Regions from separate parts of the Streptomyces sp. NPDC007983 genome, predicted to be linked through region 2. Evidence: riboswitches for the same ligand, from Rfam matches in the RefSeq annotation. Region 2 holds a riboswitch; the other holds the start of a gene.

Region 1 (15,632 bases), on a different contig from region 2:
GACGCCATGGGAGCCGCACTCCCTTCCGCGGTGTCGGTGAGGAACTGCGGGCAGACAGTAGCGGCGCGACTACCCAGGGTCCAAAGCCGATCGCGGGCACACAAACTGACGCCCCGCCGGAGACCGCAGGTCACCGACGGGGCGGGAGTCGTGGAGAGTTGTACCGATTCGCCCGAACGGACGGACGTCAGACCCGCACGCCGAACTGGAACGGCATGTTGTCCATCGACTCGAAGCGCACACCGGCACCGGGCTTGGGGGCGTGCAGTACCTGCCCGTTGCCCGCGTACAGGCCTATGTGGTGCAGGTCGCCGTAGAACAGCACCAGGTCGCCGGGCTTCAGCTCGCCGCGGCCGATGCGGGTACCGGCGTTGGCCTGGTCCTGGGAGACGCGCGGCAGCTGGACCCCGGCCTGCTGGTACGCCCAGCCGGTGAGGCCGGAGCAGTCGAAGGAGGACGGGCCGGTGGCGCCCCACACGTACGGGGAGCCGATCTTGGTCTTGGCGGCGGCCAGCGCGGCGGCGGCCCGCTGCGAGTCGGGCACCTCGCTGCCCAGGTCGGCCCGGCTGCTGGAGCGGTTGGCGCGCTCCTTCTCCTCCTGCGCCATCTTGGCGCGCTCCTGCGCGGTGAGGGAGTTGAGGAGGTTGCGGGCCTTGGTGAGCTTGCCCTGGATCTCCTTCTTCTTCTCGCCCAGCGCCTTCCGGGTGTCCGCCAGGTCCTGCAGCTTGGTGGACGCCTCCTCGCGCTGCTGCTTGAGCGTGCGCTGCTTGTCGGCGATCTTCCGCAGGGACTCGGCCTGCTTGCCGCTCACCTGGTCGAGGGTGGACGCCTTGTCGAGGTAGGTGTCCGGGTCGGAGGAGAGGATCAGCTGCACGGAGGGGTCGATACCGCCGGTGCGGTACTGGGCGGTGGCCATCGAACCCAGGCCGTCGCGCAGCTTGTTCAGGTCCTCCTGGCCGCGCGCCACGTTGTCCTGGAGGTCGCCGACCTGCTGCTCCAGCTTCTCCTGCTTCTCCTTGGCGCCGTTGTACTTCTCGGTCGCCTGCTCCGCCTCTTCGTAGAGCCTGTCGACCTGCTCCTTGACGTCCTTCTTGTCCTGCTTCGGAGCGGCCTGGGCGGCCTGGGACGTGAGGGCGACGGCGGCAGCGGCGGTCGCCGTCAGAACGGATACCCGAGTGCGGCTCGGCTGCTTGGGTCGACGGTGGGACGCCACGAAGGCGAGCTCCTTCTTCCTCCGGCCGCCTACCAGGGGTTGAGGTGCGACCCCGGGCTCCACGGATACGCCGCGGACTCGGCGGTACCCCCGCTGTCACCCCGGATGGGTGATCAACCGCGCGAAGGTTCGAGCCGACATTAGTGACCCTGCCGTGATCCGTTCAAATCCCGACGACAAAAAAATTGGCCACAGGCGCATCTTTTACAAACATCGCACGGGCAGTGACGGTCAATTGACGCTGTGCTGATGCTTAGCCGCCGTCAGGTACGCGCAAGTCGTTTCAGCAACAAGGCGGATGCCACGGGGCGCGCTCCGGCGCGCGCGACCCCGTCCGCGACCTCCCGGTCGGTCGACACCACGACCACCGGACGGCCCGGCGGCTCGGCCCGCACCAGCTGCCGGATCAGCTCGTCCGCCGTCACCCCGGGCTTGCTGAACAGCACCCGCACCCCGCGCGGCGGCGCCAGCAGCACCGGAGCCGCCAGCTCCGCCCCGTCGAAGACACACGTCATCTCCGCGCCCGTCTGTGCCGCGAGCACCGCGAGCCCGCCCAGCAGCCGCAGCCGCTGCTTCTCCAACGGCATGGTCGGGTAGCCGGTCTTGGTGACGTTGTAGCCGTCCACCACCAGATGCGCCTGCGGCAGCGCCAGCAACTGGTCCAGCAGCGCCGGGTCCATCTCCGACAGCGCCCTGGTCGCTATGTCCTTCGGCGTCATCTTCCCCGGCTCGACCGCGTCCACCGAGTCCGCCGGATGCGTCGACGCGGGCGGCAGCGCCAGTTCGCGGCGCAGCCCCTGGGCCGCGTCCAGCACGGTGTCCAGCAGCAGCCGCAGCCGCATGTCCTCCACGCTGCGGCCCTCGCGCACCGCCCGGCGGCTCGCCTCCAGCGCCGACTCCGCCTCCGCCAGCCGGGCCCGCAGCCGCCGCGCCTCGCCGTCGGCGGCCGCCTGCCGCGACGCGGCCTCCGACCGTACGGCCTCCAGCTCGCCCTCGGCCTTGCGCAGCGCCGCCGCGCCGCGCTTGACATCGCTCTGCGCGCTGCGCAGCTTGCGCTGCACCGCGTCCGTCTCCTTGCGGGCCGCGTCCAGCTCCGAGCGGGCCCGGTCCGCGTCCTTGCGCGCCGCCGCCCGGGCCTCCGCCAGTTCCTCGCGCAGCCGCTGCAGCTCGCGCTCGGCCTCCTCGCCGGCCCGCTCCGCCGACGCCCGCTGGGCCTCCTCGCCCGCCGCCTCGACCAGCTTCACCCAGCCCGCCGGGCGCAGCACGTACGCCACCGCCGCCACGTCCACCGGATCCGCGGCCGCGGGCGGCGAACCGCCCTCTATGGCCTCGGCCAGCTCCGTCTGGGTCTCGCGCAGCCGCTGTGCGATCCGCTGCCGGAAGACGGGGGCGCTCTCCACCGCTGCGGCCATCGCGTTCCCCGCGAACTTGGCGCGCCGGTTCGGGGTGAAACGGGCGTACTGCCGTAGCTGGGGTGGCAGTTCGGTGACCGTCAGACCACCGAACGCGTCGGCGACCAGCGCCACCACACGCCGCCGCACCCCTTCCGGCAGGGGGCGGTCCAGCGCCTCGGTGACGCCCTCGGCGTCACCGGCCGCCTCGCGGCCGCCCGTCCGGTCCACCACCTTCTCCTCGCTTCGCTTCTCAGGCGCTCGCGTTCGTACTCGGACGGTCCACCAGCTCGATCTGGTCGACCGCGTTGCACCAGCGACAACGCACTGACTCAATGGTCTCACTGACCACATCGCGCTCCTCGACCCGTGGCTCCCCGGCCAGATCCAGGTGGACGAACTCGACCGCCTTCGTCGAGCGGGTCACATCGAAACGGGTGAGGTTGCCGCACAGCGTGCAGCGCCAGCGGGTCTCGGCTGTCGGCGTGGGAACGGCCATGGTGTCGCGTCCTCGCTTCTCGGCTCATCGGCGTGCTGTCACCCTACGGCCTGAGCACTCGGCCATGCCGGGCCCGTACCCGCCACCGGGCGGCGGCGAGGCACTCTGTGCAGGTTGTGCCGGGTACGCGATGATCTGCCCATGATCGAGAAGTCGGCGGGGTCCGGCCGTCCCGTGATGACGTACGCCCTCATCGTCACCTGCTGCCTGATCTTCGTCCTCGGACCCGCCTCCGGGCTCGACCCCCGCTACGGCTCCGGCGGGCACCTCCTCCAGGCCCAGACCTCGTACTTCGAGCGCTGGGGAGTCGTCCCCGCCGCCCTGTGGAACGGCACCCCCGCCGCGCCGCTGACCCCGCTGACCGCGCTCTTCGTCCACGGCAACTGGCTGCATCTCCTCGGCAACATGCTGTTCCTCTACGTCTTCGGGGCGATGGCCGAGGAGCGCATGGGACGTATGCACTTCGCCCTCTTCTACCTGGTCACCGGCTATCTCGCGCTTCTCGGCTACGCCGCCGCCCACGCCGACTCCCCGCAGACGCTGGTCGGCGCCTCGGGCGCCATCTCCGGCGTCCTCGGCGCCTTTCTGTGGCTCTTCCCGCGCGCCCGGGTGACCAGCCTGTTCCCGTTCCTCTTCTTCCTCCCGCTGCGTTTCCCCGCCTGGGTCGTGCTGATCTTCTGGGTCACCCTCCAGTGGCTCGCCGCCCGCCAGGCCGACGCCCGCCCCGGAGTGGCCTACCTCGCCCATCTCGTGGGCTTCACCCTGGGTTTTCTCTACGCGTGGGCCCGGTTCGGGCGGCCGGATAGAGTGGGCGGCGCAGCCAGGTCCAGCGAGGGAGAAAGCCAGCCGTGATCACTTCGATCGTGCTCATCAAGACCAGCGTGGACCGGATCCCGGAGATCGCCGAGAAGATCGCCGCGATCGAGGGCGTGAGCGAGGTCTACTCGGTCACCGGGGCGCACGATCTGATCGCCATGGTGCGGGTGGCCCAGCACGACGACCTCGCGGACATCATCCCGGGCCAGATCTCCAAGGTCCCCGGTGTGGCCTCCACCGAGACGCACATCGCGTTCCGCACCTACTCCCAGCACGACCTGGAAGCCGCCTTCGCCATCGGCCTCGACAGCTAGCGCACGACCTGGCGCGCCGGCACGCAGCGGCCGTCCTCCGTGCGGTAGTCCCACTTCGCGCCGTCCCGGACCAGCTCCTTCACCGCCCGGACGAAGCGCTCCACGTGCTCGTCCGGGGTGCCAGCGCCGAAGCTGACGCGGATCGCGTTCAGGGAGCGCTCACCCGGGGCGGCCTCGGGCGCACCGCACTCCCCCTGCTCACCCGGCTCGCTGTCCAGCAGGGTCCGCAGCAGCGGATGCGCGCAGAACAGCCCGTCCCGTACGCCGATCCCGTACTCCGCGGACAGCGCCGCCGCGAAGTGGGAGCTGTTCCAGCCCTCCACCACGAACGACAGCACACCCACGCGCGGCGCGTCGTCGCCGAACAGCGACAGCAGCCGCACCTGAGGCACCTCCGCAAGACCCTCCCGCACCCTCGCGATCAGCTGCCGCTCCCGGGCCACCAGGCCGTCGAACCCGGCCTCGGACAGCGCCTTGCACGCCGAGGCGATCGCGTACACCCCGATCACGTTCGGCGAGCCCGCCTCGTGCCGCGCCGCGGTGGTGTGCCACTCGACGTCCACCCCGCCGTCGTCCCGCCGCGCGACCTTACGGCTCGCGCCGCCGCCCGCCAGATACGGCCGCGCCTCGCGCAGCCAGTCGGCCCGGCCCGCCAGGACCCCCGCCCCGAACGGCGCGTACAGCTTGTGCCCCGAGAACGCCACCCAGTCCACGTCCGCCTCCGCGATGTCCACCGGGTGATGCGGGGCCAGCTGCGCGGCGTCCAGGACGATGCGGGCGCCGTGCGCGTGCGCCGCCGCGGCCAGCGCCTCCACCGGCCACAGCTCACCCGTCACGTTCGACGCGCCCGTCACGCACACCAGCGCCGGGCCCCCGTCCCGCTCCGCCAGCGCCTTCTCCAGCGTCTCCACCGCCTCGCGCGGCGAGCGCGGCGCGCTCAGGTAGCGCACCCGCACGTCCTCCCGCTGCTCCCACGGCAGCAGCGAGGCGTGGTGCTCGGTCTCGAACACGAACACCTCCGTACCGGTCGGCAGCACGGCGGCCAGCAGGTTCAGCGAGTCGGTGGTGGAACGAGTGAAGACCACCTGGTCGTCCTCCCGGCACCCCAGGAACGCCGCGACCTCCTTGCGGCTCGTCTCGAACAGGTCCGTCGACAGCTGCGACAGGTAGCCCGCTCCCCGGTGGACGCTCCCGTAGTACGGGGCATACGCGGCGACGTCGTCCCACACCCGTCGCAGGGCGGGCGCGCTGGCCGCGTAGTCCAGCGCGGCGTACGTCACCTCGCCGCCGGTGACCAGGGGCACGGTGACGTCACTGCCGAGGACGGCGAGCGGGGCGGAGGTCTCGACTGCAGAAGGGCACACGGACATGGCGAATTCTCCCGATGGGTCGCAGGCATGCGGAACATGGCTCAACGCACGGCGGATCCGCGCGGAGCGGGTGGGAAAACGGGCGCTGCGGCCCTAGCGCATTCGCTGCGTCACGGAAGAACTCCCTCGACCACCAGGACCCCTAGTGCGAGGGGTCCGCGCTTGCCGCGCGCCTCGCTGCGAGCGGCCTGGTCATCACCCGGGGCACCCCGCCACGGACGGAGGGTTGCCGGACAGCGGGCCGGGGCCGAAGTCGCTGTCGCTCGTGACCTGGCGCGATTATGCCACGGCGCTGCGCGGCGCCCAGCCCCCGTCCGCATAGTGGACCTGTCCCCCACCCTGCCCCTCCCCGAACCGGGGGCAAGCCCCCGGCCCCCCACTGCCCCTCAAGCGCCGGAGAGGCTGGGTAGCGGGGCATCTCCGCCCCCGCCCCGGAGTGGCGGCTCCGCGCCTGGCCCCGGCTCCTCGAACGCCCCCAGCTACCGCTGCGAGGTACCCCCCTGGACCTGGGAAGCGGGACATCACCGCCCCCGGCCCCGGCCCCGGCCCCGGCCCCGGAATGGCGGCTCCGCCCCTGGACCCCGCTCCTCAAGCGCCGGAGAGGCTGGGGAGCGGGGCATCTCGCCCCGCCCCGGGGTGGGGGGCTCCGCCCCCGGAGCCCGCTCCTCGAACGCCCCCAGCTACCGCTGGGAGGTACGCCCCTGGGGCTGGGGAGTGGGGCCCGTTCGCCCCGGCAGGACCCTGGAGGGACTGGGCGCCCCGGGCGCCGGGGCGGGGACCGGCCGGGGGTCTGGGGGCGCAGCCCCCGGTTTCGGGAAGGGGCGGGGTGGGGGACGAGCACCGGACCGGTCCCGGCCCCACGTGTCCGCGACCAACGGAGGGGCTTGTGCCCCGGGCGCGAGGCCGGGGCGCGGGGCAGAGCCCCGGTTCGGGAAGGGGCGGGGTGGGGAAGAGGCCGCGGCCGCGCGCTCCTACGCGTTGCTCGCGTGCACCCAGCGTTCCAGGGCGTCCCTCGCCGCGCCCGAGTCGATGGACTCGGCGGCTCGGGCGACGCCCGTCGCGATGCGGGCCGGGAGCGGGGCGTCCGCCGGGTCGCGGTGCCAGTCCAGGGTCGCCAGGGCCGCGCCCGCGTTCAGCAGGACCGCGTCCCGTACCGGGCCCGTCTCGCCCGCCAGGAGCCGGCGTGCCACGTCCGCGTTGTACGAGGCGTCGGCGCCGCGCAGGGCCTCCACCGGGGCCAGGTCGAAGCCGATGTCGCGCGGGTCGAAGGACTCCTGGCGGACCGTGCCGTCCCGTACCACCCACACCTGGGAGGTCGCGGTCACGGTGAGTTCGTCCAGGCCGTCGTCGCCCCGGAAGACCAGCGCCGAGGAGCCGCGCTCGGCCAGCACCCCGGCCATGATCGGCGCCATCCGGGCGTCGGCGACGCCCGTCACCTGGCAGCGGACCCGGGCCGGGTTGGTGAGGGGGCCGAGCCAGTTGAACGGGGTGGCGATGCCCAGTTCACGGCGGGCCGCCGCGACGTGCCGCAGCGAGGGGTGGAACTTGACCGCGAAGCACATGGTGATGCCCGCTTCCTCGGCGATCTCGGCCACCCGGGCCGGGCTGAGGTCCAGGTTGACGCCGAGCTTCTCCAGGACGTCGGAGGCGCCGCTCGCGGAGGACGAGGCGCGGTTGCCGTGCTTGACGACGCGCGCGCCCGCACCGGCCGCCACCAGGGCGGACATGGTCGAGATGTTGACGGTCCTGGCGCGGTCGCCGCCGGTGCCGACGATGTCGACGGTCGGCCCGGGCACCTCGATCGTCTTGGCGTGCCCGTACATGGCGCGGACGAGGCCGGAGAGTTCCGCGACGGTCTCGCCCTTGGCCCGCAGCGCGACCGCGAACCCGGCGATCTGCACGTCGGTGGCCTCACCGCGCATGATGCGGTCCATCGCCCAGGCGGTGTCGTCGGCGGTGAGGTCCTGGCCGCCGAGGAGCGAGCTGAGCACGTCCGGCCAGGTGCGGGCCGTCGCGGTGCTGTCGCCTCCGGCTGGGGTCACAACGTCCATGGTCCGCTCCTGAATGATGCCTGGGCCGCACAGCTCACACGGCTGGATCAGCGCTCGATCAGGGCAAGCCTATCGGCCTGACAACGGCCAGGGCCCCGGGCCGGACGGTGAGGTCCGGGCCGGGGCCCTGGTCTGTGGCGTCAGACGACGGAAGGGATCAGTGGTGGCCGTGGCCGCTGGTGATCTCCTTGTACTCCTCGGAGGTCGGCTTCGGGATGAAGGCGTCCTTGCCGTAGTAGCTCTTGGACAGCCTGGCCCGCAGCTTCTGCGACGCGCCGACCTTGCGGCGGACACCGTTCTCGTCGACCTCGGGGCCGATCTCGTACGGCTTCGGCTGCTCGTGCTGGGTGAGCACGTGCAGCTGGTCCTGCGTGAGCGGCTCGTGCACCTCGATGAACTCACCGTGCGGCAGGCGCTTGATGATGCCGGTCTCGCGACCGTGCAGCACCTTCTCCTTGTCGCGCCGCTGGAGACCCATGCAGATCCGGCGGGTGACGACGAAGGCGATGACCGGGCCGACGAAGAAGGCGATCCGCACGAACCACGTGATCGAGTTGATCGACAGGTGGAAGTGGGTGGCCCACAGGTCGTTGCCGCCACCGACGAGCATCACGAAGTACACGGTCAGCCAGGCGACGCCGAAGGCCGTACGGGTCGGGGCGTTGCGCGGGCGGTCCAGGATGTGGTGCTCGCGCTTGTCGCCGGTGATCCAGCCCTCGATGAAGGGGTAGAGGCCGATCGCGAAGAGGACCAGCGGGAAGAGCACGATCGGGATGAACACGCCCAGGACGAGCGTGTGACCCCATGCGGTGATCTCCCAGCCGGGCATCACACGGACCAGACCCTCGGCGAAGCCCATGTACCAGTCGGGCTGGGCGCCGGTGGAGACCTGGTCGGGCCGGTAGGGGCCGATGGTCCAGATCGGGTTGATCGTGGCGATCGCGGAGATGGCCGCGATGACGCCGAAGACCAGGAAGAAGAAGCCGCCCGCCTTGGCCATGTAGACCGGCAGCAGGGGCATGCCGACGACGTTCTTGTTGGTCTTGCCGGCCCCGGGGTACTGCGTGTGCTTGTGGTAGAAGACCAGGATCAGGTGCGCCACCAGCAGGCCGAGCATGATGCCCGGCAGCAGCAGGACGTGGACCGGGTAGAGCCTCGGGATGAGGTCCATGCCCGGGAACTCGCCGCCGAACACGAACATCGAGATGTAGGTGCCGACGACCGGGATCGACAGGAACACGCCCTCGATGAACCGCAGACCGGTGCCGGAGAGCAGGTCGTCGGGGAGCGAGTAGCCGGTGAAGCCGGTCAGCATGCCGAGGAAGAACAGCAGGAAGCCGAACAGCCAGTTGATCTCACGCGGCTTGCGGAACGCGCCGGTGAAGAAGACGCGCATCATGTGCACGAACATCGCGGCGAGGAAGACCAGCGCGGCCCAGTGGTGGATCTGCCGGATCAGCAGACCGCCGCGCACCTCGAAGCTGATGTCGAGCGTCGAGGCGAACGCCTCGGACATCCGCACGCCCTGCATCGGGACGTACGGGCCGTGGTAGACGACCTCTTCCATGCTGGGGTGGAAGAACAGCGTCAGGTACACACCCGTGAGGATGATGATGATGAAGCTGTAGAGCGCGACCTCGCCCAGCATGAAGGACCAGTGGTCCGGGAAGATCTTGCGCATGTTGGCCCGGGCGAGGCTGTAGATGCCCAGCCGGCCGTCGGCCCAGTCGGCGACGCGCTCGCCCGCGGGCGCTTTGCCGCGCCGCTGCGTGCCCGTGTCTGTTGCAGTACTCATCCGCGCTCCCAGTAAGCAGGACCGACGGGCTCCGAGAAGTCGCCCATGGCTTCGAGGTACCCCTGGTCATTGGCCTTGATCCGCAGCTGGGGCAGCGCGTGACCGGCCGGACCGAAGATCACTCGGCCACCGTCGGAGAGGTCGAACGTCGACTGGTGGCAGGGGCACAGGACGTGGTGCGTCTGCTGCTCGTACAGGTTGATCGGGCAGCCGACGTGGGTGCAGATCTTCGAGAAGGCGACGATGCCCTCGTGCGACCAGTCCAGCTCGCGCTTGTCCTTGATGTTCTCCGGCTGGAGCCGGACCAGCATCAGGGCGGCCTTGGCGATCTCGGTCTGGAAGTCGTGCTGGTCCTCGCTCATGCCCTCGGGCATGGCGAAGGTCAGGGAGCCCACGGAGATGTCCTCGGGCCGCAGCGGCTGCATGGTGTTGTAGTTCATGAGCCGCTTGCCCTTGGCCCACTTGGTGTGCCGGAGCTTGGTGCCCGGCAGCGGGCCGAGGTCGCGCAGCAGCACCACGCCGGAGAGCGGCACCAGGGCGAGCGCGCCGAAGAGGGTGTTGCGGGCGAGCTTGCGGCGGCCGAAGCCGGACTCCTTGGCACCCGCCGCGAAGTCGTCGAGGACCTTGGCCTTGACCTCGGGGCTGGCCTCGATGGCGTGCCGGTCGTCGGCGATCTCCACGTCGGACATCAGCGTGCGGGCCCAGTGGACCGCGCCGGCGCCGATGGCGAACAGCGCGATGCCGAGGGTGAGGCCCAGCGCGAAGTTCAGCGCGCTGATGTGACCGATCGGGAAGACGTAGATGTACTTGTCGACCGGCAGCGCCACGTAGGAGGCGATGAAGGCGATGGTCGCCAGCATCGAGACCGTGAAGAGCAGGGCGACGGTGCGCTCGGACCGCTTGGCGGCCCGCTCGTCGATGTCCTGCTGACGGTGCTCGTGCGGGGGCAGCCCCGGGTCGGCGAACGGGTCTTCCACGACCGCGGTCGCGCCGCCCTCCGCCCGCTCCTCGGGCAGCTTCTCTTCTGCTTGTGAAATCTCGTGGCTACTCATGACTTCTTGGCCTTTGCGGTCCGGGCGGCGACCCAGATGGTGAGGACGATCAGCGCGCCCATGCCGAAGACCCAGGCGAAGAGGCCCTCACTGACCGGGCCGAGCCCGCCGAGCTCAAGGCCACCGGGGGTCTTGGACTTGTCGCTGTTGACCGTGTCGAGGTACGCGATGATGTCCTGCTTGTTCTTCTCCGGCATCGTGGTGTCGGGGAAGGAGGGCATGTTCTGCGGGCCGGTCTGCATGGCCTCGTACAGATGCTTCTTGCTCACGCCCTCGAGGGACGGCGCGTACTTGCCGTTGGTGAGAGCACCGCCCTTGCCGGCGAAGTTGTGGCACTGCGCGCAGTTCGTGCGGAAGAGCTCTCCGCCCTTCGCGGCATCCGCGCCGTCGGTGCTGTACTGGCTCTTGGTGGGCGTCACCGGCCCCGCGCCGAGCGAGGAGATGTACGCGGCCAGCTGCTCGATCTCGGCGTCCGAGTAGATGTTCTTCTTCTTCGGCACCTGGGCGCCCGGCTGCTGGGCGGGCATCCGGCCGGTACCGACCTGGAAGTCGACGGCGGCCGAACCGACGCCGACCAGGCTCGGGCCGTCGGTGGTCCCCTGACCGCCCGTACCGTGGCAGCTGGCGCAGCCGACGGAATAGAGCTTTTTGCCCTCCTCGATGGCGAGGGACTGGGCGGAGCTGTCATCGGCCTTCGCCTCGCTCGGCGAGAACGCGGCGTACAGCCCCCCAGTGACCGCCAGCGCGAAGAGTAGGACGACGAGCGCAGCCAGCGGATGGCGCCGTCGTGCGGAGAGCTTTTTCACGGATTACCCCGGTGTCAGGATCTTCTGCGTCGATGCTTTAAGGACGTGCTTCCGGTCGCGGAGACCGGCTTACTTGATCATGTAGATCGTGGCGAAGAGGCCGATCCAGACGACATCGACGAAGTGCCAGTAGTAGGACACGACGATGGCCGCCGTCGCCTGCTGGTGAGTGAACCTCTTGGCCGCGTACGTCCTCCCCAGGACCAGCAGGAAGGCGATGAGTCCGCCCGTCACATGCAGTCCGTGGAACCCGGTGGTCAGGTAGAACACCGAACCGTACGGGTCGGAGGAGAGCGAGAGCCCGTCCTTCTTGACCAGTTCGGTGTACTCGAAGATCTGACCGCCGATGAAGATCGCGCCCATGATGAAGGTGATCACGAACCAGGAGCGCAGCTTCCTCACGTCGCCACGCTCGGCGGCGAAGACACCGAGCTGGCAGGTGAGGGAGGAGAGCACGAGGATCGTGGTGTTCGTCGCCGAGAACGGGAAGTTCAGCGAAGACGCCATTTCCTTCCAGTGCTCGGCTCCGGTCACCGATCGCAGGGTGAAGTACATCGCGAAGAGGGCCGCGAAGAACATCAGCTCGGAACTCAACCAGATGATGGTCCCGACGCTGGTGAGGTTCGGCCGGTTGACCGACGGGTGCGCGTGCCCGGTATCTGTTGCTGTTGCTGTCGCCACGACCGACATTATGTCGGTCGCTTATCCGGCCCTCACTCCCGGGGGTGCCGTTCGGAGTGTCCAGGGCCGTGTCAAGGGCATCGATGCTGCTCGTCGCCGCTGTTCCGGCCGGTCCCTCGAAGGAGGGAGAGATCGGTTCGCCCCCTCCTCCGGAAGGCTGTACGGGAGTAACATCCGCCACAGGAGCCCGGTAGTCCCCTTGGCTGATGCGGAGGAAACGATGCGGCCGACCGCCACGGTGCTGGTCTACAGCGACGACGCGAACACCCGCGAACAGGTGCGGCTCGCGACCGGTCGCCGGCCCGCCGCCGATGTGCCTCCGGTGGAGTTCGTGGAGTGCGCGACCCTCCCCGCCGTCCTGACGGCGCTGGAGGACGGCGGGATCGACGTGTGCGTCCTGGACGGGGAGGCGGTCCCCGCGGGCGGGATGGGCGTCTGCCGGCAGATCAAGGACGAGATCTTCCAGTGCCCGCCGGTGGTGCTGCTCATCGGCCGCCCGCAGGACGCCTGGCTGGCCACCTGGAGCCGCGCGGAGGCCGCGGTGACGCATCCGGTGGACCCGGTGGCCCTGACGGACGCGCTGGCCGGGCTGCTCCGCAAGCGGCTCGCGGTGGGTGCCTGACCGCACTCCGTGCGGTCTCACGCGGTCACGCCATGGGGCGGAGCCGGGCCGAGTCGGCCGGGGTGCTGCCGTCCCGCTGGCCGGCGGCGAGGGCGCTGCCCTGGCGCCAGTCGGCCCAGGCCATGTTCCAGTCGCCGTAGCCGTTGCCGAACGGGGCCATGTCGTCCCCGTTGCTGTTGATGACCTTGACGATGTCGCCGAGGTGCACGGTGTTGAAGAACCACCGGGCGTTCTCGGTGGACATGCCGGTGCAGCCGTGGCTGACGTTGGCGTACCCCTGCGAGCCGGTCGACCAGGGCGCGGCGTGGACGTATTCACCGCTCTCGGTGACCCGGGCCGCCCAGTAGACCATCAGGTCGTAGGAACCGGCGCCCAGGCCGATGCTGGCGCCCGTCATCCGCACCGCCGACTCCTTGGCGAGGATCACCTTGGTGCCGTTACGGGTGTCGAACCCGGGCATACCGGTGGTGATCGGGATGGTCCGGATCACCTCTCCGTTCCGCCGCACCGTCATCTGGTGGGTCCCGGAGTCGGTCAGGGCCTCGATCCGGTCACCGGTGGTGATCCGCAGCGACTTGGCCCGGTCGCCGTAGAGCCCGCCGCCGATCCTGATGCCCTTGAGGTTGGAGCGCACGTTGACGGTGGCGTGTGCGGGCCAGTACTCGGCCGGGCGGTAGTGCAGCGTCTTGCTGTTCACCCAGTGCCAGACGCCGTCCACCGCGGGCTGTGAGTCGACCTTCAGGCCCCGCTCGATGACGGCCCGGGCCGAGGGGTCCTTGACCGCGCGGCTCAGCTTGGCGGTGATCGGCTGGCCCACCCCGTACTCCCCCGCCTTCGGCCCGAAGGTGACCTTCAGCAGCTTGTGGGCGGAGCTGGTGGTGAAGTTGATCGTACGGCGGCCCGGCGCGCCGCCCGAGTCCTCCGTGGACACCCGCAGCGTGTAGTGGGCGCCCGCCGCCAGCGGCACGGTGGAGCGCCACCGGCTGCCGTCCGGCATCAGCTCGCCCCGTACGTACCGGCCTGCCGCGTCGGTGGCGGTGACGTCCGTGATCCTGCCGTCGTCGCCCTTGGCGGTCACTTGGAGCGGCCGGTCCGGATCGGCGTTGTGTGCGCCGCTCTCACCGCTGAACGAGATCTGGTCGGCGGCGTCGTACGGCTTGGCGGACAGCGGGTCCGAGGAGGGGCCCCCGCATCCGCTGAGACCCGCTATCAGCGAGGCCGCCAGCAGGGCACTGGAGAGCACCGCCCGGGTTCGAGGAGATCGAGGTGTGTGGTTCATGCGATCACGCTATGGACGCCCACGGCGGACGGCGCGCCGAGCGAGGCACCAGGGTGACGGTCCCCTGTTGGCCCGGGGTGCCCCGGCAGGCGAGTGAGCCGACGGGGCGCGCCGCTGTCGAAAGGGAGACGCGCGCAGGGAGCGAGGGCTCGTATCGATATGCGGCTCCGCCGCGCGAGCGACCGAGCACGTCGACCGTCGACCGGGGGCACCTCCCAGCGGTAGCTGAGGGCGGCCGAGGCGCCCCGGAGGCGAACCGAGCCTCAAAAAAGGGGGGCCCGGCACCTGTGCGGTGCCGGGCCCCTTGATCAGAAACCGCTACTGGTTCTGGTTCTCGCCGCGGTAGTACTCGAAGACCCACCCGAAGAGGCCGACCATGATGATCGGGGCCGAGAAGAACAGCAGCCACCAGCCGAAGACCACGCCCATGAAGGCCAGGGCGCCGCCGACGGCCAGGGACAGCGGCTGCCAGCTGTGCGGGGAGAAGAAGCCCAGCTCACCGGCGTCGTCGGCGACATCGGCGTCCTGGTTGTCCTGCGCCCCGACATCCACCCGGCGCGCGGTGAACGCCAGGTAGAAGCCGATCATGATGCTCAGCCCGAAGGCGAGGAACAGCGCCGTGGTGCCGGCGGGCTCCTTCGACCACACGCCGTAGACGATCGCCATCAGCAGGATGAAGACGGCGAGCCAGAGGAACATCCGGCCTTGGACCTTCACTTGCCGGCCTCCTTACCACCCGCGAGGGCCTTGTCGTCGTCGGCCGCACCCTGGTGCTCGAGCTGGTCGAGCGCCGCGATCTCGGGGTGGTGCAGGTCGAACGCCGGGGATTCGGAACGGATCCGCGGGAGGGTGAGGAAGTTGTGCCGCGGCGGCGGGCAGGAGGTGGCCCACTCCAGCGAGCGGCCGTAGCCCCACGGGTCGTCGACCTCGACCTTCTTGCCGTACTTGGCGGTCTTCCAGACGTTGTAGAGGAACGGCAGGATCGACAGGCCGAGCAGGAACGAGCTGATCGTGGAGATCGTGTTCAGCGCGGTGAAGCCGTCGGCCGCCAGGTAGTCGGCGTACCGGCGCGGCATGCCCTCGGCGCCCAGCCAGTGCTGCACCAGGAAGGTGCCGTGGAAGCCGATGAACAGCGTCCAGAAGGTGATCTTGCCGAGCTTCTCGTCCAGCATCTTGCCGGTCATCTTCGGCCACCAGAAGTGGAAGCCGGAGAACATCGCGAAGACCACGGTGCCGAAGACCACGTAGTGGAAGTGGGCCACCACGAAGTACGAGTCGGAGACGTGGAAGTCCATCGGCGGCGACGCCAGGATGACGCCGGTGAGACCACCGAAGGTGAAGGTGATGAGGAAGCCGACCGCCCAGAGCATCGGGGTCTCGAAGCTCAGCGAGCCCTTCCACATCGTGCCGATCCAGTTGAAGAACTTGATACCGGTCGGAACCGCGATCAGGAACGTCATGAAGGAGAAGAACGGCAGCAGCACCCCACCGGTGACGTACATGTGGTGCGCCCACACGGTCACCGACAGACCGGCGATGGAGATCGTCGCGGCGATCAGGGTGAAGTAACCGAACATCGGCTTGCGCGAGAAGACCGGGATGACCTCGGAAATGATCCCGAAGAACGGCAGCGCGATGATGTACACCTCTGGGTGTCCGAAGAACCAGAAGAGGTGTTGCCACAACAACGCCCCGCCGTTGGCCGCGTCGAAGACATGCGCCCCGAATTTACGATCCGCCTCC
Region 2 (15,632 bases):
AAGGAAGCCAGGAGTTGCTGTCGAGGTCTCGGGGGAGTGCGAGCGATGGAGGCCGAGTCGGAGCCCTATATCCGCCTTGCGACCCTGCGGCAGCTGCATCAGGTGGTCGCCGACCTGAACACCGCGCGCAGCCTCGCCGACACCGTGCAGACCGTCGCCGACGGCGTCATAGCCGGGCTCGGCTACGAGCTGTCGGCCGTCAATCTGGTCCGTCCGGACGGTGACCTCGTGGTCGCCGCCGTGGGCGGCAGCGCGGGCGCCGAGGCGCTGATGGCCGGGCGGGTCGGCTCCCGCGCCTCCTGGGACCGCCGGCTGTCGATGGGCGACCGCTGGGGCGATCTGCGCTTCATCCCGCACACCGAGGGCTGGGTCCTCGACGATGACGACGTGCCGCAGTGGCACACCACCGGCCCCGAGCCCCGCTTCGCCGACGAGTGGCACTCCAGGGACCGCCTGTTCGCCCCCCTGCACGCGGCGGGCGCCTCCGGCGGCGAGCTGATCGGAGTCCTCTCCGTCGACAAGCCGCGCAACGGGCGCCGCCCCGGCGCATGGGGGCGCGAGGCGTTGCAGATGTACGCCTTCCACGCCGCCATCGCGATCGGCAACGCCCGGCTGCGCGGCAATATGCAGCGCGCCCTGCTGCGCCTGGAGCGCGAGCAGCAGGCCCTCCGGGCCAGCGAGGAATCCTTCCGCCAGGCGTTCGAATACGCGCCCAGCGGCATGGCCATCGCCGAGATGGGCGGCGACCAGAACGGCCATCTGCTGCGCACCAACGACGCCCTCTGCCGCCTGCTGGGCCGCCCCGCCTCGGCGATGCGCCGCTACTCCTTCGCCGACCTCGTCCACCCCGAGGACATCGGCACACTGCTGCGCACCTCCCACGAGGGCGGCCGCTCCGAGCTGCGGCTCGCCCGCCGCGACGGCACGTACGTCTGGGTGTCGCTGCGCAACTCGGTGGTCGCCGACGCCGCCGACGGCCCGCGCTTCCTGCTCACCCACGTCGAGGACATCGAGGAGCGCAAGCGCCATGAGCTGGCCCTCGCCCACCGCGCCAGCCATGACTCGCTGACCGGCCTGCCCAACAGCGCCGAGCTGCGCGCCCGCCTCGGCAGCAGGTTGTGCGCCCATCCGCCGCCGGGGGGCCGCGCGGAGTTCGCCGACGGGCCGCGACCCGCGGACGGCGGTGAGGGGGTGACCCTTCTCGCCGAAGGCTTCCCGCCCGGCTTCGACCAGTACGAGAGCTTCGGCTCCCGGCCCCCGCTCGCCGCGGGCGGCGTCCAGTTCGACCACCATGTGCACACCTTCGCGCCCAATGAGGACGACGACGTCGACGACGGCCACAAGGGGCTCGCGGTCCTCTTCTGCGACCTCGACGGCTTCAAGTCGATCAACGACCGGTTCGGCCACCACGCGGGTGACGCGGTCCTCATCGAGGTCGCCCGCCGGCTCACCAGCGGGGTGCGGGACGGCGACACCGTCGCCCGGCTCGGCGGTGACGAGTTCGTCGTCCTCGCCGACGGCCTCGGCCGGGCGGACGCCCAGGACCTGGCCGTCCGGCTGCGCAACGCGATCCTGCCGCCCATCCGGGTCGACGGCCGTGCCGTGCGCGTGGGGGCCAGTTTCGGGATCGGCTGGGCGGGCTGCGGCATGTCGGCCGAGGAGGTTCTGCAATCCGCCGACCAGCGCATGTACGTCGAGAAACGGTCCCGTTCGAAGGAGCGCAGACGAGCCGGGTGAGGTCCGTGCGGGCCTCGGCCGGGACGGGCGGCAGCCCGCCCCGCCCCGATCGAGGTACGCTGCGTCGATGCGGCCCTGCCGCCGACAGTGAACCGATCATGAATATTGGCCATCCGGATAGCCCACGCCCTGTTGAGGCCCTGTCGGCCCTGATATGAGCTGTCGTGGCGCGTACGCACACCTGAGCGCCGATGGCCATATGCATAGGGGAGTGACCAGGGATGACGGCCGGCAACAACGGCTCGGACACACCGGAGAACGACGACCCGTTCGCCTATCTGTACCGCTCGGAGGGCGATCAGGGTGGACAGGGCGGACAGGGTGGCCAGTCGGGTCAGCCGGGTCCCGCCCGTACCGGTGGGTACGGCTACCCCGGCCCGGCCGGCCGGCAGCAGCCGGGGGTGCCCCGCACCTCGTACAACCACGTCCGCGCGGTCGGCGAGCGCAACTACGGCCAGCAGATCCCGAACCAGCAGCCGCAGGGTTACGGCCAGCAGGGCCAGCAGGGGTACGGGCAGCAGAACGCCCACTACGCCGCCCCCGAGACGCTGCCCGGCGGCGGCAGCCCCCGCCAGCCCGCCCCCGCCCCGCGCGGTGGCGGCCGGGGCCCCAACAACCGCGGGCTGCTGATCGGCGCCGTCGCCGTGGTGGCGGTGGTCGTCGTCGGCATCGGTGTCGCGATGCTCACCAACGGTGACGACAAGAAGGACCAGGGCGACCAGGCGGGCGGGAAGCCCACGGCGGCGTCCAGCGTCGAGCCCAGCGGCAAGCCGGAGCCCTCCAAGAAGCCTGCCGGGAAGCTGCCCAAGGAGGACGCGGCCAGCATGCAGCTCGGCGGCGGCGCCGCCCCGGCGAGCGACGTCAAGGGCGCCAAGGGCAAGGGCGGCACCTACGTCAGCGGCTTCAACACCCCGGGCTCCTCGGCGACCTGGAACGTGGACGTCGACCGGGCCAAGGCGTACAAGCTGTACGTGCGCTACGGCGTGCCCGGCGAGGACCAGTCCCTGTCGCTGACGGTCAACGGCAAGAAGTCGGACCGGCCGATCAGCATGAAGAACTTCTCCAACGCGCCCAAGGGCGACTACGAGAAGGGCTGGACGTACTCATGGTCCATCGTGCAGCTCAGCCAGGGCAGCAACACGATCACCCTGTCGTGCGGCGACGGCGACAAGTGTGACGTCAACCTCGACCAGATGTGGCTGAAGCGGGGCTGAGGCAGGCCCGGCGGCGGGTCCGTCCCGCCGTCGCTGCCCGTACGGCCGCGGCCTCAGGCCGCGGTCGGGTGCTCGGTGACCTCGATCCGGTCCAGCAGCTCCGCGTAGACCGTCCGGTCGAACTCGCCCGCCGCCGGTGCCCGTACGGCCGCCGCCGACAGGGCCACCGCGCGGGCGATCCGCTCGGGCCAGGGCACCTCGTCCACCAGCCCGGACAGCAGCCCCGCCACCGCCGCGTCCCCGGCGCCCGTCGGATTGCCCGTCAGGCGCTCCGGCGGGGCCGCTTGCCAGGCGCCCTGGGCGGTGATCGCGAGCAGACCGTCCGCGCCGAGCGAGGCGGCCACGGCGCGCGCCCCGCGCCGCCGGGCGTCGCGCGCGGCGCGCAGCGGCTCGGTGGAGCCGGTGAGCCCGGCCAGCTCCTCGGCGTTGGGCTTGACGATGTCGGGGCGGGCGGCGACGCCGCGGCGCAGCGGTTCGCCGCTGGTGTCCAGCAGGGTGGGGACGCCCGCGGCCCGGGCCTCGCGGATGAGCTGGGCGTACGTACCGACCGGGACGCCGGGCGGGAGGCTGCCGCACAGGGCGACCGCCGAGGCCTCGCGCAGCAGCCGGGCGTAGGCGTCCATGAAGGCGGCCCATTCGGCGGCGGTGACGGCCGGTCCGGCCTCGTTGAGCTGGGTGGTGTCGCCCGACGCGGTGTCGACGACGCCGATGGTGCGCCGGGTGGTACCGGCGATCGGCACCAGCGCGTCGGTGATCCGCCCGCCGCCGGTGCCCGCGTCCGTACCCGCAGGGGCTTCCGCGGCCAGCAGCTCACGGACCACCGTGCCGGTCACCCCTCCGGCGAAGCCGGTGACGGCGGTGTGGTGGCCGAGTGCGGCGAGGACGCGCGCGACGTTGATGCCCTTGCCGCCGGGCCGCTCGGTGACCTCGGTCACGCGGTGGCTGGCGTGGGGGCGCAGCCGAGGCACCCGGTAGGTGATGTCGAGGGCGGTGTTGAGCGTGACCGTCAGGATCACCCGGCATCTCCCTTCCCGTCCCCCCGCCGGACGGAGATTCCTGTGCTGAAGCGTGTGGCCGGGTGCCGAGCGGCGCCCCGCGCGTGAGCGATCATGCCAAAGGCGCGGCGCCCGGCCCACCCTTTTGGGGTGACCGGGACGCCCAATCATGGTGCGAAATCGGCCAATTAGTGGTCTACGGGGCATGAGCGAGCGGGGGCGGCGGCTCTAGCGCGGGTCGACCACCCAGGCACCGCGACGCATCACGCCCCGCAGGCGGAAGTCGGCGTCGAGGACGACGAGGTCCGCGTCCTTGCCCGCCTCCAGCGACCCCACCCGGTCCTCAAGGCCCAGCACCCTCGCGGGGGTCGCGGACAGCGCCCGGACCGCCTCGTCCACGCCGAGCCCGTCGACCGTGACGGCACGCCGGAAGGCGTGGTCGAGGGTGAGGGTGGAGCCCGCGATGGACCCGGCCGTGGGCCCGTCGCTGATCCGCGCCACACCCTCCTTGACCTCGACCCCCATGGGACCGAGCGCGTAGCGGCCGTCGCTCATGCCCGCCGCGCTCATCGCGTCGGTGATGAAGGCGACCCGGTCCGCGCCCGCGCGCCGGAAGGCCAGCTGGAGCACGGCGGGGTGCAGATGCGTCCCGTCGTTGATCAGCTCGACGGTGATCCGCTCGTCCTCCAGCAGCGCGGCCACCGGGCCGGGCTCGCGGTGCAGCAGCGACGGCATCGCGTTGAACAGGTGGGTCGCCACGGTCGCGCCCGCCTCCACGGCGTCCCGGGTCGCCTCGTACGTCGAGTCGGTGTGGCCGACGGCCGCCAGGACGCCGCTGTCGGCCAGCAGCGTCACGGACTCAAGACCGCCCGGCAGCTCGGGCGCGAGCGTCATCATGCGCGCGGTGCCGCGCGCCGCGTCGAGGAGCTTGCGCACGTCCGCCGGGTCGGGGTCGCGCAGCAGCGACGGCTGGTGGGCGCCGCAGCGGTGCGGGGAGATGAACGGCCCCTCGAAGTGGATGCCCGCCAGCTCGTCCTCCTCGGCCAGCTCGGAGAGCACCGCCGCCTGCCGGGCGAGGTCGTCGAGGTCGCCGGTGACGGTGGAGGCGAGCATCGTGGTGGTGCCGTGCGCGCGGTGGGTCCGGATGACGGTCAGCGCCTCCTCGGCGGTGCCCGTGGAGAACGAGGCGCCGCCGCCGCCGTGGAGGTGCAGGTCGACGAAGCCGGGGACGATCCAGCAGCCGGACAGATCCCGTACGGCGTCGCCCGCGTTCAGCGGCGCCCCCGCGGCCGTCCCGGCGATGCGGGTGCCCTCGACCGTCAGCCGTCCGTCGGTGACCACGCCGGTCGGCAGCACCACCCGGGCGCCTGTGAGAACCGTTCGCTGGACCATCAGCCGGATACCTCCGTGGACTGCGCGGACCGCGCGTGGGGAGAGGGGGACGTGGAGGACTGCTCGGGGTGCGGCGACCGCGTGGCGATGAGATCCCAGGCGAGCAGTCCCGCGCCCAGGCAGCCGGCGGCGTCACCGAGGGCCGCGGGGACGACGCGGGGGAGCTTCTGGAAGGTGATCCGCTCCTCGACCGCCGCGCGCAGCGGGGTGAGCAGCGTCTCCCCGGCCTCGGCGAGCCCGCCGCCGATGATCAGCAGTTCGGGGTCCAGCAGGGTGAGGGCGGTCACCAGGCCGTCGGCGAGGGCGCCGGTCGCCTCCCGCCACACCGCCGCCGCCCGCGGGTCGCCGGACTCGACGGCCTTGGCGCAGTCGGCCGCGTCCGCGCCGGGCCCGCCGCCGGCCGCCGCCCAGGCGCGGCCCACCGCGGCGGCCGAGGCCAGCGTCTCCAGGCAGCCGGACTGGCCGCAGGCGCACGGGGCCCCGCCGGGCCGTACGACGATGTGGCCGATCTCGCCGGAGTCGCCGTGGGCCCCCGGTTCGAGGCGGCCCTCGATGCCGATGGCGCCCGCGATCCCGGTGCCCACCGACACGAACAGGAACCGGTCGGCGCCCCGGCCCGCCCCCAGCCGTCCCTCGGCCAGGCCGCCGGTCCGTACGTCGTGCCCGAGGGCGACCGGGACGCCGCCCAGCCGCTCGGACAGCAGCGCGCGCAGCGGTACGTCGCGCCAGCCGAGGTTGGCGGCGAAGACGGCGACGCCGCGGTCGTGGTCCAGCAGGCCGGGCACGCCGACCCCGGCGGCCGCGGCGGGTTCGCCGAACCGCCGCTCGCCGATGGCGCGCAGCTCGGCGGCGAAGTCGAGGATCGCGGCGACCACGGCCTCGGGCCCGTGCTCCCGCCCGGTGGGCCGCCTGGCCTCGTGCAGGAGTGTCCGGTCCGCCCCGACCAGGGCGGCCTTCATGCCGGTGCCGCCCACATCGAGGGCGATGACGTGTCTCACGGGGACAGTCTCCCGCGATCCACCATGAGAGGTCTAGTCCACTCGCCGGGCGGTTCTTGTGCGCAGGTAAGCGAGTTGTGACGACGTGACACATCACACGTAGGGGTGTGCGATACGTCTGACCTGGTAAGGAGAGGTCCGATACCGAAGCGATACGCCCATGGTGTAGACCTTGTGGAGGTTTGCAAGGCAGACTCGCTCGACCTTCGCGAGAAGCACCCGCGGAGGATGAATCAAGCCATAGGGTGGGAAAAGGCAGTGCAGCGGCGACGGTTCTTGAGTCTGACGACGGCTGGGGCCGCGACGGCGGTGGCGATGCCCACGCTGTCGGCGTGCGGCAGCGACAGCTCCGGATCGGACGGGAACGTCCTGAAGGTGATCGCGGCGGACTACGGCGACAACGCCGAGAACACCTCCCAGAAGTACTGGGACAAGCTGGCCCGGGCCTTCGAGGCCAAGCACGGCGGCATCACGGTCGACGCCAAGGTCTACAGCTGGACCGAAGTCGACAAGAAGGTCGCCGACATGGTCAAGGACGGCGACAGCCCGGACATCGCGCAGATCGGCGCGTACGCCGACTACGCCGCCGCGGGCAAGCTCTACCGCGCCGACCAGATGCTCTCCATCCCCACCCAGGCCTCCTTCATCACCTCGATCGCCCAGGCGGGCGAGGTCAGCCGGGTGCAGTACGGGCTGCCCTTCGTCTCCAGCGCCCGGCTGCTCTTCTACAACAAGAAGCTGTTCGACAACGCGGGCATATCCGCCGCCCCCACCAGCTGGGCGGAGCTGAAGGACGCCGCGCGGCAGCTCAAGTCGGCCGGGGTGAAGATCCCGTACGGGCTTCCGCTCGGCCCCGAGGAGTCGCAGGCCGAGACCCTGATGTGGATGCTCGGCGGCGGGGGCGGCTACACCGACTCCAACGGCAGCTACACCATCGACTCCACCGCCAACATCGAGACGTTCGAATGGCTGCGGGACGAGCTGGTCGGCGAGGGCCTGACCGGACCGCGCTCCCCGGCCCGCACCAACCGCCAGGACGTCTTCGACGCCTTCACCCGCGGCGAGGTCGGCATGCTCAACGGCCACCCCACCCTGATGCAGCAGGCGTCCGGCCACGACATCGACTACGCCACCGCCCCGCTGCCCGGCCGCCACGGCAAGTCGTCCTCGACGATGGGCGTCGCCGACTGGCTGATGGCCTTCAAGGCGAACGGCAAGCGGAAGCAGATCGGCGAATTCCTCGACTTCGTCTACCAGGACAAGAACGTGCTCGACTTCGCCGACCAGTACGACCTGCTGCCGGTCACCACGTCCGTCTCCGCGACGATGCGCCACGAGAAGGAGCACAAGAAGCTGTGGCGCTTCCTCGACCAGATGGACCGGGCCCAGTTCTACCCGGCGGACAAGACCTCCTGGGCGACCATCAGCAAGATGATCAAGGAGAAGATCGGCTCGACGGTGGGCAGCGGCGGCGACCCGGCGAGCGTCCTGGGCGAGATCCAGCGCGCGGCGGACGCCATGGAGACGTCCAAGCCGTGACCGCCGAAGAACTCTCCGAACAGGACCTGGCCGTGCTCGCCGTGGAGCGCGGCGGCTGGCCGGGGCCGGGCGCCAAGGAGCGGGCCATACGGGAACGGCTCGGCATCACCCCGACCCGCTACTACCAGCTGCTCAACGCCCTGCTGGACGATCCGCGCGCGCTGGAGCACGATCCGGTGACGGTCAACCGGCTGCGCCGCCTGCGCGACGAGCGGCGCGAACGGCGCTGAGGGCCGCCGCCCGCCCGGGGTCCCCGGGTGGCCGACGCCTGTCGCCGCTACGGATGCCGGTGGGCGGGGGCGGGTAGGGTCGCCGCATGGGCAGCCACCCCCTTCCCGTACCCGTCACCGCCGCCGGCCGCGAGGGCCTTGCCGCCCTCCTGGACCGGCCCGACCGGGCCGTCGTCGGGGTCGACTTCGACGGCACCCTCGCCGACATCGTCCCCGACCCCGACCAGGCCCGCGCCCACCCCGGCGCCGTCCCGGCCCTCTCCGCGCTCGGCCCCCGGCTGCGCTCCCTCGCGGTGATCACCGGCCGCCCGGCCGAGGTCGCCGTGCGCTACGGCGGCTTCGCCGACAGCGGCGCCCCGGCCAACCTCGTCGTCCTCGGCCTCTACGGCGCCGAGCGCTGGGACGCGTCCAGCCGTACCGTCCGCGCCCCCGAACCCCACCCGGGCATCGCCGCCGTCCGGTCCGAACTGCCGGGTGTCCTGGAGGCGAACGGCGCCTGGCAGGGCACCTGGACCGAGGACAAGGGCCGTGCCGTCGCCGTCCACACCCGCCGCACCGAGGACCCCCAGGCCGCCTTCGACCAGCTCCGCGCCCCGCTGCACGCGCTGGCCGAGCGCCACGGCCTGATCGTCGAACCGGGCCGACTCGTCCTGGAACTGCGCCCGCCGGGCATGGACAAGGGCGTCGCGCTGCTGGAGTACGTCCGCGAGACGTCAGCGGGCGCGGTGCTCTACGCGGGCGACGACCTCGGCGACCTGGCCGCGTTCGCCGCCGTGGAGCGGCTGCGGAAGGAAGGGGTGCCGGGGCTGCTGGTGTGCAGCGGCAGCACGGAGGTGACGGAGCTGGCCGAGCGCGCGGACGTGGTGGTCGACGGCCCGGCCGGGGTGGTGGCCTTGCTGGAGGCGCTGGCGGAGGCGGTCGCCCGCTAGGGGGCGTCTTGCAGCGCCCGCAGCTGCGCCAGGAACCAGTCGCGGGGCGGCAGCGCCGTCGCCGCGGCGGCCAGCTGCTTGGTGCGGTCCGCCCGCTCGTCCTCCGGCGTCCGCAGCGCCTCGTCCAGCGCCCGCGCCGTGCCCTCCACGTCGTACGGGTTCACCACGACCGCGTGCGCGCCCAGCTCCTCGTACGCCCCCGCCTCCCGTGACAGCACCAGCGCGCAGCCCCGCTCGGAGACGACCGGCACCTCCTTGGCGACCAGGTTCATGCCGTCCCGGATCGGGTTGACGAGCGCCACGTCGGCCAGCCGGTAGGCGGCCAGGGAGCGGGCGAAGTCGTCCTTCACATGGAGCGCGACCGGCTGCCAGCCCTCCGTCCCGTACTCCGCGTTGATCTCCTCGGCGAGCACCCGCACCCGCTCGGTGTAGTCGCGGTAGACGGCGAGGTCCTGGCGGGACGGATAGGCGAAGGCCACGTGGACGACGCGCTCGCGCCACTCGGGGCGGGTCTCCAGCAGGCGGCGGTAGGCCAGCAGCCCGCGCACGATGTTCTTCGACAGCTCCGTGCGATCCACCCGGACGATCGTCTTCCGGCCGGGTCCGATCTGCTCGCGCAGCGCCGCCAGCCGCTCGTCGACATCGGCCGCCCGCGACCGCTCCCGCAGGAAATCCGCGTCGGCGCCGAGGCCGTGCACCCCGAGCCGGGTCTCCCGGCCCTCGAAGCGCACGGCGGCCGCGGAGCCGTCCGTCCCCCGGACGACCTCCGCGCCCAGCACCGCCGCACAGCAGTCGGCGAACGCTGCGGCCCAGCGCCCGGTGAGGAAGGCGGCGCGGTCGCCGCCGAGGATGCCGCGCAGCACGCCCGCCGCGACATCGTCCGGCAGCAGCCGGTAGTAGTCCGGGGGCGCCCAGGGCGTGTGCGAGAAGTGGCCGATCCGCAGATCGGGGCGGCGCGCCCGCAGCAGCCCGGGGACCAGCGCCAGGTGGTAGTCCTGCACCAGCACGACCGCGCCCTCGGCCGCCTCCTGGGCGAGCGCGTCGGCGAAGGCCGCGTTGTACGTCTCGTACGCCGCCCACTGGGCGCGGAACTCCGCGTCGAAGACCGGCTCGACGGGGGTCTGGTAGAGCAGGTGGTGGACGAACCACAGCACCGAGTTCGCGACGCCGTTGTACGCCGCGGCGAACACGTCCGGCGCGATGTCCAGCATCCGCACCTGCTGCCCGCCGGTGTGCTCCGGGTCGAGGTGCCCGGCCCCGGCGCGGCGCGCCGCCTCGCGGTCGCCGTCGCCGAGGGCGGCGCACACCCATACGGCACCGGCGTCGGGCCCGATCGCGCTCAGCCCGGAGACCAGCCCGCCGCCCCCGCGCTTGGGGACGAGCGAACCGTCCTCGTCCAGCGCGTACGAGACCGGGCCGCGGTTGGACGCGACGAGGATCGGTGCGCTGCGTTCAACGGCCATGTCGCGAGCCTAGCCATCGGGCACCGCGCGCAAACGTACGTGCGGTTTCTTGTGCCCGGGAGGGTTACGGCGCGCGCGTCGGCCTGTGCGTCCGGGGGGGTGTACGTGCGGTTTCTTGTGCCCGGGAGGGTTACGGCGCGCGCGTCGGCCTGTGCGCCGGGGGGGTGTACGTGCGGTTTCTTGTGCCCGGGAGGGTTACGGCGCGCGCGTCGGCCTGTGCGTCCGGGGGGGGTGTACGTGCGGTTTCTTGTGCCCGGGAGGGTTACGGCGCGCGCGTCGGCCTGTGCGTCCCGGGGGAGGTGTACGTACGGTTTCCCGTGCCCGGGAGGGTTACGCGACGCTGTGCCGCCCGCGCTCCGCGTACTCCGGGATCTCGACCATCGGCGGCCGCTCCTCCGTGTCGACCGCCGTCGTCCGCGGCTCGAAGCCGTTCTCGCCGCGCTCGAACTGGGTCAGCCGCGGCCGCACCAGGTGGCCGCGGGCCAGCCGCAGCTGGGCGGTGCGGTAGATCGCGGCGGCCATCCTGCCGAGCGCCTTGCCGTCCTGGTGGCGGTGCTTGCGCACGCCGATGTCGACCTGGGCGAGGGCGTCGAGCCCGACCGTGTGCAGCGCGTCGACGAGCAGGCCCAGCTCGACCCCGTACCCGACGGGGAACGGCAGCCGCTCCAGCAGCGAGCGCCGGGCCGCGTACTCGCCGCCCAGCGGCTGGACGAACCCGGCCAGCTGCGGCCAGTGCAGGTTCAGCAGCGGCCGGGCGACCAGCTCGGTGACCCGTCCGCCTTGGCCCGCGGTGTCCCGCAGCGGCCGGTCGTACATGCCCTTGACCAGCTGCACCTCCGGGTCGGTGAGCAGCGGCCCGACGATCCCGGAGACGAAGCGGGCGTCGAATTCGCGCAGGTCGGCGTCGATGAAGCAGACGATGTCGCCGCTGGTCGCCAGCAGCGACCGCCACAGCACCTCGCCCTTGCCGGGCAGCGCGGGCAGCCGGGGCAGCAGCGTGTCGCGGTGCACCACGGCCGCCCCGGCCGCGGCGGCGACCTCGGCGGTGCGGTCCGTGGAGCCGGAGTCCAGCACCATCAGCTCGTCGACGAGCGGCATGTCCTCGGTCATCAGCTCGCGGCGGATCGCGGCGACGATCTCGCCGACGGTCGCCTCCTCGTTCAGCGCGGGCAGCACCACGCTGACGCTGGTCGCCGTGTGGCGCTTCGCGGCCAGCAGGTGGTCCAGCGGACGGTCGTCGGCCGACCAGGAGCGGTGCTCCAGCCAGCGCTCCACCTCATCCAGCACCTGTTTTGTCTCCCTGCTGTGTTCGCTTGCCGTGATCGTTGTGATCCATCTCGCGGTTCGGACGGCTGGTTCAACCCTCCGGGCCGTCGGTTACAGTCTTGAACAGCGCACATGACCTTCGTATGTCGGGGGCACCGTGCGGACAAACGCCCCGGGTACGGCCCGGCGGCCATACCGCTCATCCAGAGGGGCAGAGGGAACGGCCCGTTGAAGCCCCGGCAACCCTCCAGCTGGTCTCGTTCACTGCAGCGAGGCTCCCAGCTCGGGAAGGTGCCAATTCCGTCTCGTGGCGAAATGCGTCCCGAGGAAGATGAGGAGAAAGGGCCTCGCCTCCATGGCTGTGCAATCCGTAGAAAGCTCAACCAACTCCGCCGCCGCTGATTCCCCGGCGTCTTCCGCTTCCGCCGCGTTCGGTCCCGCCGTCGCCCTGTCCTGCCGCGAGTGCGGTGAGCGCTTCGACCTCGGACCGATCTTCGCTTGCGCGTCGTGTTTCGGGCCGCTGGAGGTCGCGTACGACCTTCCGGGCGGCGACCCCGAGGGGCTGCGGCGGCAGATCGAGGCCGGTCCCGACAACATCTGGCGCTACGCGCCGCTGCTGCCCGTCCCCGCCGACGTGGCCACGCTCCCCAGCCTGAGCCCGGGCTTCACCCAGCTCGTCAAGGCCGACCGGCTCGCCCGTGAGCTGGGCATCACCGGCGAGCTGCACGTCAAGGACGACTCCGGCAACCCGACCCACTCCTTCAAGGACCGGGTCGTCGCCATCGCCGTCCAGGCGGCCCGCACCTTCGGCTTCACCACCCTGTCCTGCTCCTCCACCGGCAACCTGGCCGGCGCGGTGGGCGCCGCGGCCGCCCGTTCCGGCTTCCGCTCGTGCGTCTTCATCCCGCACGACCTGGAGGCGGGCAAGGTCGTCATGGCCGCCGTCTACGGCGGTGACCTGGTCGGCATCGAGGGCACGTACGACGACGTCAACCGCTTCTGCAGCGAGCTGATCGGCGACCCGGTGGGCGAGGGCTGGGGCTTCGTCAACGTCAACCTGCGGCCGTACTACGGCGAGGGCTCCAAGACCCTGGCGTACGAGATCTGCGAGCAGCTCGGCTGGCGGCTGCCGGACCAGATCGTCATCCCGATCGCCTCCGGCTCCCAGCTCACCAAGATCGACAAGGGGCTCAAGGAGCTGATCGCGCTCGGTCTGGTCGAGGACAGGCCGTACAAGATCTTCGGCGCCCAGGCCGAGGGCTGCTCCCCGGTCTCCACCGCCTTCAAGGCGGGCCACGACGTGGTGCGCCCGCAGAAGCCGAACACCATCGCCAAGTCGCTGGCCATCGGCAACCCGGCGGACGGTCCGTACGTCCTGGACATCGCGCGCCGCACCGGCGGGGCGGTCGAGGACGTCACCGACGAGCAGGTGGTCGACGCGATCAAGCTGCTCGCCCGCACCGAGGGGATCTTCGCGGAGACCGCGGGCGGTGTGACCGTCGGCGTGACCAAGAAGCTGATCGAGGACGGGCTGCTCGACCCGTCCCTGACGACCGTCGTCCTGAACACCGGCGACGGCCTCAAGACCCTCGACGCGGTGGCCCCCACCACGGGTCCCTCCGCCATCATCCGACCCACCCTTGACTCGTTCCGAGAGGCTGGCCTCGCATGAGCGTCAACGTCCGAATCCCGACCATCCTGCGTACCTACACCGGCGGCCAGGCCGAGGTCAGCGCCGAGGGCGCGACCCTCGCCGAGGTTCTGGCGGACCTGGAGAAGAACCACGCGGGCATCGCGGCCCGCGTCCTGGACGACACCGGCAAGCTGCGCCGCTTCGTGAACGTCTACGTCAACGACGACGACGTGCGGTTCGCCGAGGGCCTGGGCACGGCCACGCCGGACGGCGCCGGGGTGTCGATCATCCCCGCCGTCGCGGGTGGCTGCTGACGCCCCATCACCCCTCTCACCTCTGGAAATCGCCCCGTCCGGGAAGAAGCGGACGGGGCGATTCCGTGTGTGGAATCGCGATAGAGTTGCCCCGCCTCGACCAAGGGGCGCGGGCTTCCCCATCGGCCCCGGCGCCGGAACCGCATATGAGAACTCGTCAACTTGTGCGCAAACTGTGTGCGCGATTTGTCGGGTTGGTACCCTATGTCCCGCCGGGTTTGCCCGAACTTCACAGGAATTCTCCACTTATTACCGATCGGCCGTGCCCAGAATTCTCGTCCAATTGACCTGTTGCAGAGGGCGTTGGGACGGATACATTCAGCGGCGGTCGACGCGTTCCGGCGCACACCCCCCTCGACTCGGGGGGTGAGGTCTGACCCGGGTCCGCGGAGTGCGGTCCTGCGCAAGGGCCAGCAATAGGGGAGTTAGGAATGGCTCAGGGCACCGTCAAGTGGTTCAACGCGGAGAAGGGGTACGGCTTCATCGCGGTCGACGGTGGTGCGGACGTGTTCGTCCACTACAGTGCGATCCAGATGGACGGTTACCGCACCCTCGAGGAAGGCCAGCGGGTCGAGTTCGAGATCTCGCAGGGCCAGAAGGGCCCGCAGGCGGACATGGTCCGCGTGGCCGTAGGCTGACGCGCCGAACGCGAGGCAGCTGACTGAAATACCGGAGGGCCCGTACCCCGCGAGGGGGCGGGCCCTCTGGCATGTCCGCGGGTTGGTACGCGGGTCGGCCCTCAAGGCTCCCTTGACGCCCGTCGGGCGCTTGCACTCTCATGGGGCGAGTGCTAATTATTGCGTTAGCACTCTGAAGGTGAGAGTGACAGAAGGATCGGGTCGGTGAGGCTCGCCGACGCCGCGCGGGGCAAGGAACCGCACGGTAGGCAGGCCGTCCGTCGCGGGCGCCAGGCGCGGTCCGGAGCAATCCACCCCGTCTTGGGAGGACCACTTCACATGGCCAAGATCATCGCGTTCGACGAGGAGGCGCGGCGCGGCCTCGAGCGCGGGATGAACCAGCTCGCCGACGCCGTCAAGGTCACCCTCGGCCCCAAGGGCCGTAACGTCGTCCTCGAGAAGAAGTGGGGCGCCCCCACGATCACCAACGATGGTGTGTCCATCGCCAAGGAGATCGAACTCGAGGACCCGTACGAGAAGATCGGCGCCGAGCTGGTCAAGGAGGTCGCGAAGAAGACGGACGACGTCGCCGGTGACGGCACGACGACCGCGACCGTTCTCGCCCAGGCGCTGGTCAAGGAGGGCCTGCGGAACGTTGCCGCGGGCGCCAACCCGATGGCCCTCAAGCGCGGCATCGAGAAGGCCGTCGAGGCCGTCTCCGCCCAGCTGCTCGAGCAGGCCAAGGACGTGGAGACCAAGGAGCAGATCGCCTCCACCGCCTCCATCTCCGCCGCCGACACCCAGATCGGCGAGCTCATCGCCGAGGCCATGGACAAGGTCGGCAAGGAAGGCGTCATCACCGTCGAGGAGTCGCAGACCTTCGGGCTCGAGCTCGAGCTCACCGAGGGCATGCGCTTCGACAAGGGCTACATCTCCCCGTACTTCGCGACGGACATGGAGCGTATGGAGGCGTCGCTCGACGACCCGTACATCCTGATCGTCAACTCGAAGATCACCAGCGTGAAGGACCTCCTCCCGCTGCTCGAGAAGGTCATGCAGTCCGGCAAGCCGCTGCTGATCATCGCCGAGGACATCGAGGGCGAGGCGCTGGCGACCCTGGTCGTCAACAAGATCCGTGGCACCTTCAAGTCCGTCGCCGTCAAGGCCCCGGGCTTCGGTGACCGCCGCAAGGCCATGCTCGGCGACATCGCCATCCTCACCGGTGGCACCGTCATCTCCGAGGAGGTCGGCCTCAAGCTGGAGAACGCGGGCATCGACCTGCTCGGCCGCGCCCGCAAGGTCACG

What was found. A riboswitch is a leader RNA that binds a small molecule or an ion and turns the genes downstream of it on or off. The one in region 2 is predicted to bind S-adenosylmethionine.
Positions count from the first base shown of each region.
Region 1: linked by a shared signal. The riboswitch ahead of ACFZCY_RS07435 (aminotransferase class V-fold PLP-dependent enzyme) and the one ahead of thrC (threonine synthase) in region 2 are both predicted to bind S-adenosylmethionine.

Region 1 is NZ_JBIBJI010000002.1:664,904-680,535, reverse strand. It holds gene ACFZCY_RS07465 (NlpC/P60 family protein) at 1-8, opposite strand, end outside; gene ACFZCY_RS07460 (NlpC/P60 family protein) at 188-1,213, opposite strand; gene ACFZCY_RS07455 (NYN domain-containing protein) at 1,477-2,838, opposite strand; gene ACFZCY_RS07450 (hypothetical protein) at 2,858-3,103, opposite strand; gene ACFZCY_RS07445 (rhomboid family intramembrane serine protease) at 3,245-3,955, shown strand; gene ACFZCY_RS07440 (Lrp/AsnC family transcriptional regulator) at 3,952-4,233, shown strand; gene ACFZCY_RS07435 (aminotransferase class V-fold PLP-dependent enzyme) at 4,230-5,603, opposite strand; SAM riboswitch class IV at 5,757-5,874, opposite strand; gene trpD (anthranilate phosphoribosyltransferase) at 6,575-7,654, opposite strand; gene ACFZCY_RS07425 (cytochrome b N-terminal domain-containing protein) at 7,812-9,449, opposite strand; gene ACFZCY_RS07420 (Rieske 2Fe-2S domain-containing protein) at 9,446-10,501, opposite strand; gene ACFZCY_RS07415 (c-type cytochrome) at 10,498-11,307, opposite strand; gene ACFZCY_RS07410 (heme-copper oxidase subunit III) at 11,377-11,997, opposite strand; gene ACFZCY_RS07405 (hypothetical protein) at 12,209-12,610, shown strand; gene ACFZCY_RS07400 (Ig-like domain-containing protein) at 12,636-13,889, opposite strand; gene ACFZCY_RS07395 (cytochrome c oxidase subunit 4) at 14,208-14,606, opposite strand; gene ctaD (cytochrome c oxidase subunit I) at 14,603-15,632, opposite strand, start outside.
Region 2 is NZ_JBIBJI010000001.1:127,825-143,456, reverse strand. It holds gene cdgB (diguanylate cyclase CdgB) at 46-1,737, shown strand; gene ACFZCY_RS00645 (CBM35 domain-containing protein) at 1,959-2,951, shown strand; gene ACFZCY_RS00640 (hexose kinase) at 3,005-3,967, opposite strand; gene nagA (N-acetylglucosamine-6-phosphate deacetylase) at 4,175-5,338, opposite strand; gene ACFZCY_RS00630 (ROK family protein) at 5,338-6,336, opposite strand; gene ACFZCY_RS00625 (extracellular solute-binding protein) at 6,595-7,875, shown strand; gene ACFZCY_RS00620 (DUF3263 domain-containing protein) at 7,872-8,105, shown strand; gene otsB (trehalose-phosphatase) at 8,192-9,034, shown strand; gene ACFZCY_RS00610 (trehalose-6-phosphate synthase) at 9,031-10,497, opposite strand; gene ACFZCY_RS00605 (glucosyl-3-phosphoglycerate synthase) at 10,828-11,784, opposite strand; SAM riboswitch class I at 11,960-12,101, shown strand; gene thrC (threonine synthase) at 12,119-13,435, shown strand; gene ACFZCY_RS00595 (MoaD/ThiS family protein) at 13,432-13,710, shown strand; gene ACFZCY_RS00590 (cold-shock protein) at 14,142-14,348, shown strand; gene groL (chaperonin GroEL) at 14,667-15,632, shown strand, end outside.